One region of the Paenibacillus sp. GQ49 genome, then DNA from elsewhere that is predicted to be linked to it. Evidence: predicted binding sites of a transcription regulator. Region 1 holds the regulator's gene; each other region holds the start of a gene.
The links. The regulator Rex, encoded in region 1, represses fermentation and respiration genes when NADH is low (regulators of the CRP and FNR family bind a similar motif). The targets are predictions, from matches to a motif close to TTGTGAAATATTTCACAA.
Positions count from the first base shown of each region.

Region 2: pflB (formate C-acetyltransferase) is a predicted target of Rex. The motif match lies at 1,375-1,392, and genes of this name have one in related genera.
Region 3: nadA (quinolinate synthase NadA) is a predicted target of Rex. The motif match lies at 2,029-2,046, and genes of this name have one in related genera.
Region 4: adhE (bifunctional acetaldehyde-CoA/alcohol dehydrogenase) is a predicted target of Rex. The motif match lies at 1,747-1,764, and genes of this name have one in related genera.

Region 1 is NZ_JCAXEL010000016.1:64,415-67,632, reverse strand. It holds gene dinG (ATP-dependent DNA helicase DinG) at 1-1,554, shown strand, start outside; gene AC6CIF_RS23195 (redox-sensing transcriptional repressor Rex) at 1,772-2,425, shown strand; gene AC6CIF_RS23190 (amidohydrolase) at 2,412-3,218, shown strand, end outside.
Region 2 is NZ_JCAXEL010000002.1:138,249-141,466, forward strand. It holds gene pflB (formate C-acetyltransferase) at 1-1,292, opposite strand, end outside; gene adhE (bifunctional acetaldehyde-CoA/alcohol dehydrogenase) at 2,080-3,218, opposite strand, start outside.
Region 3 is NZ_JCAXEL010000029.1:47,903-51,120, reverse strand. It holds gene nadB (L-aspartate oxidase) at 1-983, opposite strand, end outside; gene nadA (quinolinate synthase NadA) at 1,019-1,957, opposite strand; gene ftsH (ATP-dependent zinc metalloprotease FtsH) at 2,257-3,218, opposite strand, start outside.
Region 4 is NZ_JCAXEL010000002.1:141,567-144,784, reverse strand. It holds gene AC6CIF_RS05235 (hypothetical protein) at 1-610, shown strand, start outside; gene AC6CIF_RS05230 (Crp/Fnr family transcriptional regulator) at 698-1,414, opposite strand; gene adhE (bifunctional acetaldehyde-CoA/alcohol dehydrogenase) at 1,845-3,218, shown strand, end outside.

The DNA of each region.
Region 1 (3,218 bases):
GGGTTGTCTGATATCGTAATCACCAATCACTCCAAATTATTTACGGATGTGAAAGCCGCGCATCAGCTGCTGCCAGCCTATGAGAGTCTTGTGATTGACGAGGCACATCATCTGGAGGATGTCGCTGGTAAACATCTTGGAATGCATATGAAATATTTCACCTTGGTTCATACGCTGACCCGTCTGTTTAAAGACAGTCGTAATGGACAGCTGCCTATGCTTCGTTCGCAGTTATCCGGGCATGAAAATTCGGTGCAATGGGGCTCCATGGTGGATCAGATGTTCCCGCTCGCTCTTGAAGTTAAGGAGCTGTGGGATCGTATGAGCGATGCCTTGTTTGGTCTGTTGCCTGAACGAAGTGATGCTTCACCGGGAGAGACGGGGCAATTTTCACTGCGTCTGAAAGCATCTCAGAAACCTGCAAAATGGCAGGAGTTGCAGGATCTGGAGAACCAGATCTATGTGACTCTGGGCGATTTGGTTCGCAAAGGGGACAAATTGCTGCTTGAGGTGAAAGAAGATCAGGATGATTATCAATCGGATAGTCTGATCACGGACATTACAGGACTGCTGAAAGATCTGACCACATTGAAGGAGAATCTACGTTTCTTCATGCGAATGGATGACGCCAAAACGGTGTACTGGATGGAAGCCAGCGGCCAGTTCCGCAGTAAATCTCTCCAGCTGTATGCCGTACCTGTAGATGTGAGTGCACAACTTAAGGATTTGTTTTTTGACAAAAAGAAAAGTGTTGTGCTTACATCGGCTACGCTCTCGGTAGATAAGTCATTCCAGTTCATGATTGAGCAGCTTGGCTTGCAGGAAGCTTCCGAGAATAATCGGCTGTTAACATCAATGCTGCCATCACCTTTCAACTATCGCGATCAGGCACTTCTGGTGATTCCGCGTGATTTCCCAAGTGTGAAGGGAAGTGTGGGTGATGCGCACTTTGTTAATATGCTGGTGCAATCACTTGCAGAGACGGCAATTGCTACGCGTGGACGCATGATGGTTCTGTTTACTTCATACAAGATGTTGCGACAGGTCTATGATCCGCTGAAGGAGGCGCTGTCTGGCAACGACATCTCGTTGCTTGGTCAAGGCGTTGATAGTGGAAGTCGTTCCAAATTGACTCGCAGGTTCCAAGATGCCAAAGCTACGGTACTTCTGGGCACAAGCAGCTTCTGGGAGGGTGTAGATATCCCGGGTGATGCGCTGACCTGTCTCGCTATTGTAAGATTGCCGTTCCAGCCACCGAATCATCCGTTGGTGGAAGCCAAGAGTGAGTTGCTTCAGGAACAGAAGAAAAATCCGTTTATGAAACTGTCCGTGCCTCAAGCGGTCATTCGTTTCAAGCAGGGATTTGGCCGATTGGTGCGTACAGCAAAGGATAGAGGCATTGTGATTGTATATGATACACGGGTGATTGAAGCGTATTATGGTAAATTCTTTTTATATTCATTACCTGGTCCCAAAATGGAGCATATGCTCACGGAGCAGATGGTTCCACGAATTACCGAGTGGTTGGAAAAACCTGCTAATGAACAAAAATAATGGTTTTTTGTTCGTTATATCATTGCATGACACTATTGTTTGGAGTTAAACTTTATTAGATATTCCCAGATCCGATTTAAGTAGTTGCACGCAAGAACTTATAACCTAAATTACAAGGAGCATTCTGTATAAAATGTCACGTTTATCTTTGAGTTTATACAGAATGCTCATCTTTTCATTTATTATTTTATCGTGGCCTTGGTAAGGGGGAGCAAGAATGAAATCGGATAAAATTTCGGAAGCGGTGGTACGACGTCTGCCTGTATACTTGCGTTATTTGAACGAGTTGCATCAGCGTGAGGTGGCTACTGTTTCTTCTCAAGAGCTTGGACAGAGGCTGGATCTGAATCCGGCGCAAATTCGTAAAGACCTGGCTTACTTCGGTGATTTTGGTCGTAAAGGGATCGGGTATGATGTATCCTATTTGATCGAGAAAATTCGTCACATTCTCAAGATTGATCAGCAAATTAATGTAGCTCTGGTAGGCGCGGGTAATCTAGGTCAAGCCTTGTCCAACTACAACGCATATCTGAAAGACAACATGAAGATTGTTGCTGTATTTGATGCATATGGACCGAAGATAGGTAGTCAAATCAACAGTTTGACGGTAAAACCAATGGATGAATTGACGGAAGCGGTTAAAACGGATAACATCCGCATCGGAATTATCACGGTTCCGGATACGGAAGCCCAAAATGTAGCCGATCAGCTTATTGAATCCGGAATCGAAGCGATCCTTAATTTTGCACCAACAATTCTAAAAACACCGCCGCATATCCGCATTCACCATGCTGACTTTACAACGGATCTGCTTAGTTTGGCCTATTACTTGGAGACTGGAAAGGACGACGAGGAAGATGACAACAAATAGATGGGTAATCCACAACGGCAAATTTGCCGTTAATGAAGGCACAACATGGAACGTGGTTCACGGATACATGGTTGTTGAGAATGACAAGATTGTGCATATTGGTGAGACATTGCCTGATGAAGACAAAAATTGTACCAAAGTGGATGGAAAAGGATTGTTCTTCCTGCCGGGTCTGATCAATACGCATGGTCATGCAGCAATGTCGTTGCTCAGAGGGCACGGAGACGATCTTGCGTTGCAAGTATGGTTGCAGGAAAAAATGTGGCCGATGGAAGCAAAAATGACTTCACAAGACGTATATTGGGGAACTTCGCTATCTGTGCTTGAAATGTTGAAAGGCGGAACTACAGCTTTCCTGGACATGTATGATCACATGGATCAAGTGGCCAAAGTTGTGGAGCAATCCGGCGTTAGAGCAGCACTGGCACGTGGTGTAATCGGGCTGTGCTCGGAAGAAGAGCAATTGCGGAAGCTGGAGGAGTCGGCAGCGTTTGCACGTGAGTGGAATGGACAGGCAGATGGTCGCATTACAACCGTAATCTCGCCACACGCCCCATATACATGCCCTCCTGACTACATAGAGAAGCTTGTACAGGTCGCGAATGACCTAAACCTTCCTCTTCATACACATATGTCTGAAACGCTTCGTGAAGTGGAGCAGAACGTGGCTGATTATGGACTGCGTCCTGTGGCACATCTCGAGAAACTGGGATTTTTCTCCCGTCCATCTCTGGTTGCACATGCGGTGCATCTGAATGACGAAGAGATTGAAATTTTGGCCCGTCATGATGTG
Region 2 (3,218 bases), on a different contig from region 1:
CCGAAGAATTGCATTTGTTTCCCGATCTTCATAGCCGACACACAGCAAGCAATACCGTAATCGTCACCGTAGATTGGACGCATCAGGTCATCATTCTCATACTGGATTGAACTTGTTTCAATGGATACTTTACTGCAATAATCTTTGAAAGCTTCTGGAAGTTTCGTTGACCAGAGAACAGTCAAGTTTGGTTCTGGTGCAGGACCCAGGTTGTGCAGTGTATGCAGGAAACGGAAGCTGTTTTTGGTTACACGTGTTTCACCATTCACGGACATACCACCGATGGACTCCGTCACCCATGTTGGATCTCCACTGAACAGTTCGTTGTAATCCGGTGTACGCAGGAATTTGACAATCCGCAGTTTCATTACAAAATGGTCAACCAATTCCTGAGCCTGTTCTTCGGACAGAATCCCTTCTTGCAGGTCACGTTCAATGTAGATATCCAGGAAAGAAGATACACGTCCCAGTGACATCGCAGCACCGTTCTGTTCTTTGATCGCAGCGAGATAACCGAAGTACAACCATTGGAACGCTTCTTTTGCTGTTGTCGCTGGCAAGGAAATATCGAACCCGTGCATATCGCCCAATTGTTTCAATTCTTGCAATGCACGAATCTGTTCAGACAATTCTTCCCGCAGACGAATGACATCTTCATCAATAACATCAACTTCGAGTGCATTCAGTTCGCCTTTTTTGTTACGAATCAGGAAGTCTACCCCGTACAAAGCTACACGTCGATAGTCACCGATGATCCGACCACGGCCGTAAGCATCTGGCAGACCTGTAATAATTCCTGCTTTACGCGCTGCACGCATGTCGGAAGTATAAGCATCGAATACACCCTGGTTGTGTGTTTTGCGAATATTTGTAAATATATCAATGACGCCCTGTGGCATTTCAAAGCCATATGCCTCACATGCGTCAATCATCATGCGAATTCCGCCTGTTGGTTGAATGGAACGTTTGAACGGAGCATCGGTCTGAACGCCGACAATCTGCTCTTTGGATTGATCCAGATAACCGGGTTGGTGAGAAATAATAGTACCTGGTGTGTTCACGTCAACGTCAAGGACACCGCCGTTATCACGTTCTTTTTTGGTCAGATCAGATACGATCTCCCACAATTCTTTGGTATTCTGGGTTGCACCTGCGAGAAATGCTTCGTTTCCGTAATACGGAGACAAGTTGTGTGCCAGAAAATCATTCACATCTACGGATTTGGTCCATGTTCCTTTGGTAAAGTTTCTCCAGCCTGTTTGTTGTTTGACATCTTTTTCAATCACCGACATCGTAATCCCTCCACTAATTTGGATTTCTGGACACATAACATCTTGCTTCATTCGTAGCATTGTGTGCCCAGAGCCGCGATTAATGTGAATTGTTTCACATAAACCGGAACATGTTCTCTCTACTTGGGAACCGGAACCGCGGGATGAATGTTTTTCTTACATTTTCAGTATACGACTTGGGGCTTTCATCATCTGTGATTTTTGTCACAAAGCCAGTGAACTAACTCACTCCACCTGCGCTGTGTCCCATTGAACCCGGTAAATTCACACTTAGCCACTGCGCGGGCAGAACAACTTCCGATCGCTGTTATCCCCGGATTTTTTCAATTTTATTTTTCAAAGGGGAAAATCCGGGGATAAAGGCGAACGCTCCGCTTCTTCAGTTTTTTCTGCCCTCTCCGTTATTGTGTGAACATCTGGTTCAAACGGCCACATCACGAATTCCGTGCCACCTCTTTAGAACATTTTGCTCCTCCATGCTCGGAGCAAAACAAATCTTAAAATAAATCCTGAAAAACAGATGCTCGCTCTTCTGTTTTTCTGCCCTTTTCTTTATTGTCGAACATCTGGCTCAAACGGCCACATCACGGATTCCGTGTAACCTCTATAGAACCTTTTGCTCCTCTATGCCCGGAGCAAACCAAATCTTAGAATAAATCCTGAAAAACAGATGCTCGCTCTTCTGTTTTTCTGCCCACTCCGTTATTGTGTGAAAGACGGCAATCGGGGCTCCCCTCTCGGGGAACCCTGATCTTCTTGCCGTAAAGCACGCTTTGTTCTAAATTTATTATTCAAACTTTCCGTAGAAAGCGTTGCGGTATACATCAGCCAGTTCAGTTACCAGCGGCAACTTCGGATTGGCGGTTGTACATTGGTCTTCGAAGGCACGGTCAGCCAGATAATCGACATGTGCTTCAAAGTCTTTGGCATCAAATCCGATTTCCTGGAATGATTCTTCAATACCCAATGTTTTGTTCAATTTGCGAATGGCATTGATGAGACTGGTTACGCCTTCTTCTGTCGTACGAGCAGGCAATCCCAAGATGCGGGCGATTTCGGCATACCGCTCATCCGCTACAAAGTGCGAATATTTCGGGAACGATGCAAATTTGGTCGGTTTTTTCGCGTTGTAACGAATGACGTGTGGCATCAGGATCGCATTGGTGCGTCCGTGTGCGGTGTGGTACTGACCGCCCCATTTGTGCGCCAAGCTGTGGTTAATGCCCAGGAATGCGTTGGCAAATGCCATACCGGCAATTGTGGAAGCATTATGCATTTTCTCACGTGCCAGTTTGTCACCTTGCAGTGCGGATTGCTCCAGGTATTGGAACACCAGTTGGATTGCTTTGATCGCAAGTCCATCCGTGTAATCATTTGCCATGACAGACACATAAGCTTCAATCGCGTGTGTCAGTACGTCCATTCCTGTATCGGCAACGGCTGTTCTCGGTAGGGAGTATACAAACTCCGGATCGACAATCGCCACGTCTGGTGTCAGCTCATAGTCGGCCAATGGATATTTGGTGTTACCTTGATTTTTATCTGTGATAACAGCGAACGATGTAACTTCAGAACCTGTACCGGATGTGGTTGGAATCGCTACAAATTTCGCTTTTACGCCGAGACGTGGATATTTGTAGATCCGTTTGCGGATATCCATGAATTTCTGTTTCAGGTCGTTGAAGTCCGTGTCCGGATATTCATAGAACAGCCACATGGCTTTGGCAGCATCCATCGGTGATCCACCGCCAAGTGCGATAATGCAGTCTGGTTGGAAGCGGCGCATCATTTCGGTTCCGCGGTCTACCGTTGTTGTCGATGGATCTGGCTCAACATCAGAGAATACTTCGATCGCTACTGGCATTTGGCGTTGCCGCAGATAGTGTTCTACCTTTTCAACATATCCAAGCTTCACCATCATGGCAT
Region 3 (3,218 bases), on a different contig from region 1:
ATGGTAGGGAACCGATGCTTGATCATCTCTGGCTGTTCATGCGTAATGTCCAGATACACAAAGGTACTGTTGGTGGACTCCATCTCACTAACAATCGCTCTTGCCACAATATCGCGTGGGGCCAGTTCAAGCTGGGCATGATAACGATCCATGAAGCGCTCGCCCTTCACATTGCGCAAATATGCCCCTTCGCCGCGTACGGCTTCTGACACCAGGAAACGCGGGGCTCCCGGGTAACAAAGAGAGGTGGGGTGAAATTGGATAAATTCCATGTCACGAACAATAGCCCCAGCCCGATAGGCCATGGCTACACCATCGGCAGTAGCTACATCCGGATTCGTCGTGTATCGGTACAGCTGCCCTGCTCCACCAGAGCAAAGAACAGTTGCCTGTGCCTTTACAAACACTTGCGATCCGTCATCCTTCTGAACCAGAGCGCCAATGCATCCCCCTCGATCTCGATCTGTAATCAGGTCAACAACAAAATGCTCATCCCATACTTCAATCCCAGGATGTTCATTCACTTCAACAGCAAGCGCACGTACAATCTCATATCCCGTTGCATCTCCGTTGGCATGCAAAATACGGCGGTGGCTATGCGCACCTTCCTGCGTCAACGCCAACTCGCCGTTCTCCAGATCAAATAAAGTACCCAAACGAATCAGTTCCTTCACTCCGTCCGGACCCTCATTCACCAGTACCTCTACCGCTTCGGAGCGGCATAAACCCGCTCCTGCTACAAGTGTGTCCTGCAAGTGGTAAGCAGGCGAATCATCCTCAGCAATAACCGCAGCGATGCCTCCCTGCGCATATCTGGTGTTACTTTCAAGTAATGACTTCTTTGTGATCATTAATACACGTTGTTGTTCGCTTGCCTTAATGGCAGTAAACAAACCAGCAATCCCTGAGCCTATAACCAGTACATCCGTCTCTACCATGGGTAGCGCAGACAGATCAAAATCAACTAAATATTGCGGTATCATGTTATTCACCTGTCTTGGAGCAAGAGTAGCGCATCCTACTTTACCAACAACATGCGCTCTAGCGATTCTCTGGCTTTGTCGGCAACGGCCGGTGGCACGTAGATTTGCGGCTTCATCGTTTCCAGGCATTTCACCAGTTTCTTCAAGTTGTTCACCTTCATGTTGGGACATACGAGGAACTTGGTAGCAAAGTGGAACTGTTTATCCGGACTATCCAGACGAAGCTGATATCCTGTACCATCTTCGGTACCTACGATAAATTCCTTCGCTGATGAATTTTTGCAATACTCCAGAATAGCTGTTGTGCTGCCTACAAAATCACCCATTTCTACAACCTCAGGGCGACACTCTGGATGGACAACAAACTCCGCATTGGGATGCTTGGCTCTCATCTCCACCACATCTTTGACTGTAAGCATATCGTGAGTGTTGCAGTAACCTTCCCATATAATCATTTTCTTGTCTGTATGCTGCTGCACATAATGTCCCAGGTTTTTATCCGGTACCCAGATAATTTCGTCGGAATCCACCGATTGAATAACCCGGACTGCGTTCGCTGATGTACAACAGATGTCAGTCTCTGCTTTGATCTCAGCCGAGGAATTGATATACGTAACCACCTTGGCATTAGGATGTTGTGCTTTCAATTTGCGTAGTCCATCCACATTCACCATATCTGCCATTGGGCAGCCCGCACGTTCGTCCGGGATAATAACTGTTTTATTTGGCGCAAGAATTTTAGCGCTTTCACCCATAAAATGAACACCACAGAAAACGATCACATCCGCATCTGTCTGTGCTGCCTTCTGGGCTAACAGAAATGAATCTCCACGGAAGTCGGCAACCTCCTGTACTTCGTCACGTTGATAATAATGGGCAAGAATAATGGCATTACGTTCCTTTTTCAACACCATAAGCCGCTCACGCAGCTCGCGGTTCATCTCAGCCTTGCGCTCTAAAGCCAGAGCTTCCACCTGTGATCCTCTCCTTTATCGGGACAGCGTCATGCGCTGTTTCGTGGGCTAACCTAAGTCGTTATCTTCGCTTGAGAAACGAATCACAAGCGGTTTAACAACTAATTTACACAACGTTCACGACTCTGTCAATAAATGAAAAAGGCCCGGGACAGCGCTGTAACCACCTGTTTGCTAACTGGTTCGCCATCTAACTCCCGTTTATCTTTATCTATCCTCTTTTAAAATAATGGATAAAAAAAGAGAGCCTCGAGGGCTCTCTTGATTTCACCTGCTATCATAGCCAGATGTATTATGCATTAAGACGTTGGCTTCGTTCCGCCATCATCCGGGTTATTGTTATTACCCTTTTCCAGATTCGGAGCTTCGTTTGGAATATCTCCGGCTGGTGGCTCAGGCGTTTCATCTTTACCTTGAATACGAACACGCACATCACCGATGGTGTCGATGATTGGCTCTCCGCCTTCAGTTGGTGTGCCTTCACCATCATTGTCATTCTCTGCTTTTGGAGTCAAAGAACCTGTTTCGATCAATTGCTTGATCTGATCCATTTCCAAAGTCTCAACCTCAAGCAAAGTTTGAGCGATCAGGTGCATCTCTTTTGAATGTTTAACAAGCAAGTCCTTACACTTCTCATAACAATCATTGATAAAGCGTTGCATTTCCTGATCAATCTCGTAAGCAATGGAATCCGAGTAATTCTGTTCATGACCGATATCCCGACCAAGGAATACCTGTCCTTGTGAACTTCCGAATTGCATAGGTCCCAATTTCTCACTCATACCGTATTCCATAACCATGCTGCGAACAATACCTGTCGCTTGCTGGAAGTCACTGTATGCACCAGTACCAATTTCTCCGATGAACAATTCTTCAGCTACACGACCCCCGAGAAGTCCGGTTACTTTATCCAGCAATTCCTGCTTGGTAACCAGCATACGGTCTTCTTTTGGCAACATGATTACATATCCACCCGCACGTCCGCGCGGAATAATGGTCACTTTATGTACCATATCAGCATGTTCGAGGAAGTATCCTACAATGGTATGACCTGCTTCGTGATAAGCAACGATTCGTTTCTCGCGATCACTGATGACACGGCTTTTCTTCTCCGTACCAACGATGACACGGTCAATCGCTTCGTCAACTTCCTTCATGGAAATATCTTTACGGTTACGACGCGCTGCAAGCAATGCCGCTTCGTTCAAGAGATTCTCCAAATCCGCACCAGAGAAACCTGTTGTACGCTTCGCGATAATAT
Region 4 (3,218 bases), on a different contig from region 1:
GACAGAAACAGCGAATACAATCACAGTGGCTGTAGATGGCAGTACGTTTTTGCCTGATGCAACAAAGTCCATTAAGCGAGATTTTAGTGAGGGTTTGACACTCAAAAAAGCATTACTTAATAGCGGACTGGTTGATTTTACGGCAGATGGCAAACGGATTCAATCCGTCGGTGAAGTTTCTCTGGATTCTTCGCTTAGCTGGGCTGTCAAATTAAATGGCAAGGATATTGAGCAGGAAGATTGGGACATGGAACTTCATGCCAAAGATGAAGTGATCATTTACGTGAAAGCCGCTGACAGTGGGGGGGATGGCGTTGCATATCAGACAACGTTACTCAAGGTTAGCGGTGGAAACATTATGCCAACCCTTAATCGTCAATATGCCGGCGTCTACGTTCAAGAGTGCACAGTTCGCGATGTGTTGAAGTCCAGCGGCATTGTAAGAATGTCGGAGAATAACAAATTTGTCGTTTCGGTCGAGAATGTCACGCCTCGTATGAATGAGCGGTGGGTCATTATGGTGAATGACAAAGAATTAATGGAAAATGGTCTCGACATGAAATTGAATCCACGTGATGCGGTAAAGCTTGAATTGACCAATGCATCCTAAGTATACCAAGAAGCCCAATCTCTTTTTAGAGAACTGGGCTTTTTTTCATTAAATATATAAGCAATATCCGATTAGCACAGTCAAATATTAAATACGACAGATCTCGTTCGGGCAAAGTTCACAGTGACAGATCCCTTGCAGCATCTTCAGATCTTTGATAACAATCATGCCATTGTCATATTCAATCCCATCTTTCTTACGCAGGTCGCTTAACATGCGGTTTACACTTTCACGAGTGGCTCCAATCATATTGGACAGGTCCGTGTGGGTAATTTTTTTGTGAATAATGACATGCTCTCCATGAGGCTCACCATACGAATTCGACAACCGAATGAGGGTGGAGCAGAGTGCACCCGGTTTGCCATATAACATGAGATCCCGGAATTTGGTCTGTGTCAACCGGTGGTGGATGCCCATCCATTTCATAAAATCGATCGCAAAGTCACAATGCTGGCAGATTAACATTTCCAGGTCTTTATGCTCCAGTACACCAATCTCACTGTCCTCCAGCACTTCCGCTGAGAAGCTGTGTTTAGAGCCAAAGAAGGGATCAGCCTGCCCAATCATATCACCGGATTGATACATGTACATGATCAGTTCCTTGCCTTCATCCGTGGATTTGGTGATCTGGGCACGACCTCGTTTCATATAATAAAGTTTGTCAGAGATGTCGCCTTCCCAGTACAGATGTGTACCTTCCGGATAGGTTCTATCTTTCATGGTAACCAGCAGATGGTTGAAATTCGCTTCCGAGAAACAGTTGGTATTACCGCGCTTTTCCAGTACAGTTGTTAGTTCTCTCATTAGTCTATCTCCCCTTTATGTCCATCGGACGACCTTCTGTAGTGAGCAGTAGCCTCCGAGGTTCGCCGCAAACCGTTGCCGTCCTGATCAGGGTCATCTCGGCCGGGAGGAAGGACGGTACAAATTGCGGTGGTTCAATTTTTAAGTTCAGTATATACCTAATCTTACCGTTTGAGGGGGAAGGAAAGGGGGCAAAAATGACGAAATTTCAAACATTGTGATTAAATTCACTTTTGATGGAGAGGATGAATTTTATAGCCCTCTATTTTAAATAGGAAGTGAAAATGGTCGTGTGAAGGACACTACAAAACTTAAATTAAATTTGTTATACTTTGTGAAAAAAATCACATATTTAACCTTTTACCCATGGTACGATGTGAATGTAAAGAAGAGAGACAAACCAAAACGAACCTTTAGGAGGATGAGGGAGATGGCTGTAAAGAACGAAGTCGCCCCAGCAAAAGAACCGACAGCAGGTCAGTATATTCAAACGTTAATCGACAAAGCGAATAAAGCACACGCCGCATTCATGAAGATGGACCAGAAGCAGATTGACCGGATTGTGCAAGCAATGGCGCTTGCGGGTCTAGATAAACATATGATGCTCGCCAAGATGGCCGTAGAAGAAACAGGCCGCGGAGTATATGAGGATAAAATCACCAAGAATATATTTGCTACAGAATATGTGTATCATAGCATTAAATATGACAAAACGGTAGGTGTAATTGAAGATAATGAGTACGAAAGCTTCCAGAAAATTGCGGAGCCGGTTGGGATCATCATGGGGATCACCCCAGTAACGAACCCAACATCAACAACGATGTTTAAAGCACTGATCTCCATCAAGACGCGTAACCCAATCATCTTTGGTTTCCACCCATCTGCACAGAATTGTAGCCGGGAAGCTGCTAGAATCTTGCGTGATGCAGCGGTGAAGCATGGTGCACCAGCAGATTGTATTCAATGGATTGATGATCCTTCCATGGATCGTACAAACGAACTGATGAATCACAATGATGTGGCTCTCATTCTGGCAACAGGCGGATCAGGCATGGTACGTGCAGCGTACAGCTGTGGTAAACCTGCACTGGGCGTAGGACCGGGTAATGTACCTTGCTTTATCGAGAAAAGCGCGGATATCAATCAGGCAGTAACGGATTTGATTCTGTCCAAGTCCTTCGACAACGGTATGATCTGTGCTTCCGAACAAGCGGTCATCATTGAAGAACCGATCTTTGATCAAGTGAAGAAAAAAATGATTGCAAATGGCTGTTACTTTGTTAACAAAGATGAAGCAGCAAAATTGACAGCAGGTGCAATTAATGCCGAGAAATGTGCGGTGAACCCGGCGATTGTTGGTCAATCTGCGGTGAGCATTGCGAAGTTGTGCGGTATTGAAGTTCCAGCAGGCACCAAAATTCTTGTGGCCGAGATTGAAGGGGTAGGTACCAAATTCCCATTGTCGGCTGAGAAATTAAGTCCGGTACTGGCTTGTTACAAAGTCAAAACGGCAGCAGAGGGCATTGAGCGTGCAGCAGAAGTGGTTGCTTTTGGCGGCATGGGTCACTCCTCGGTTATCCACTCCACAAATGAAGAAGTGATCGGCAAATTCGCAGATCGTCTGCAAACCGGACGGATTATTGTGAATTCACCATCCACACACGGTGCCATCGGGGATATCTACAACACAAACATGCCGTCATTGACACTGGGATGCGGATCATACGGACGTAACTCGACTTCTTCCAACGTAACCGCTGTAAACTTAATCAATGTGAAAAGGGTGGCTCGCCGTACCGTGAAT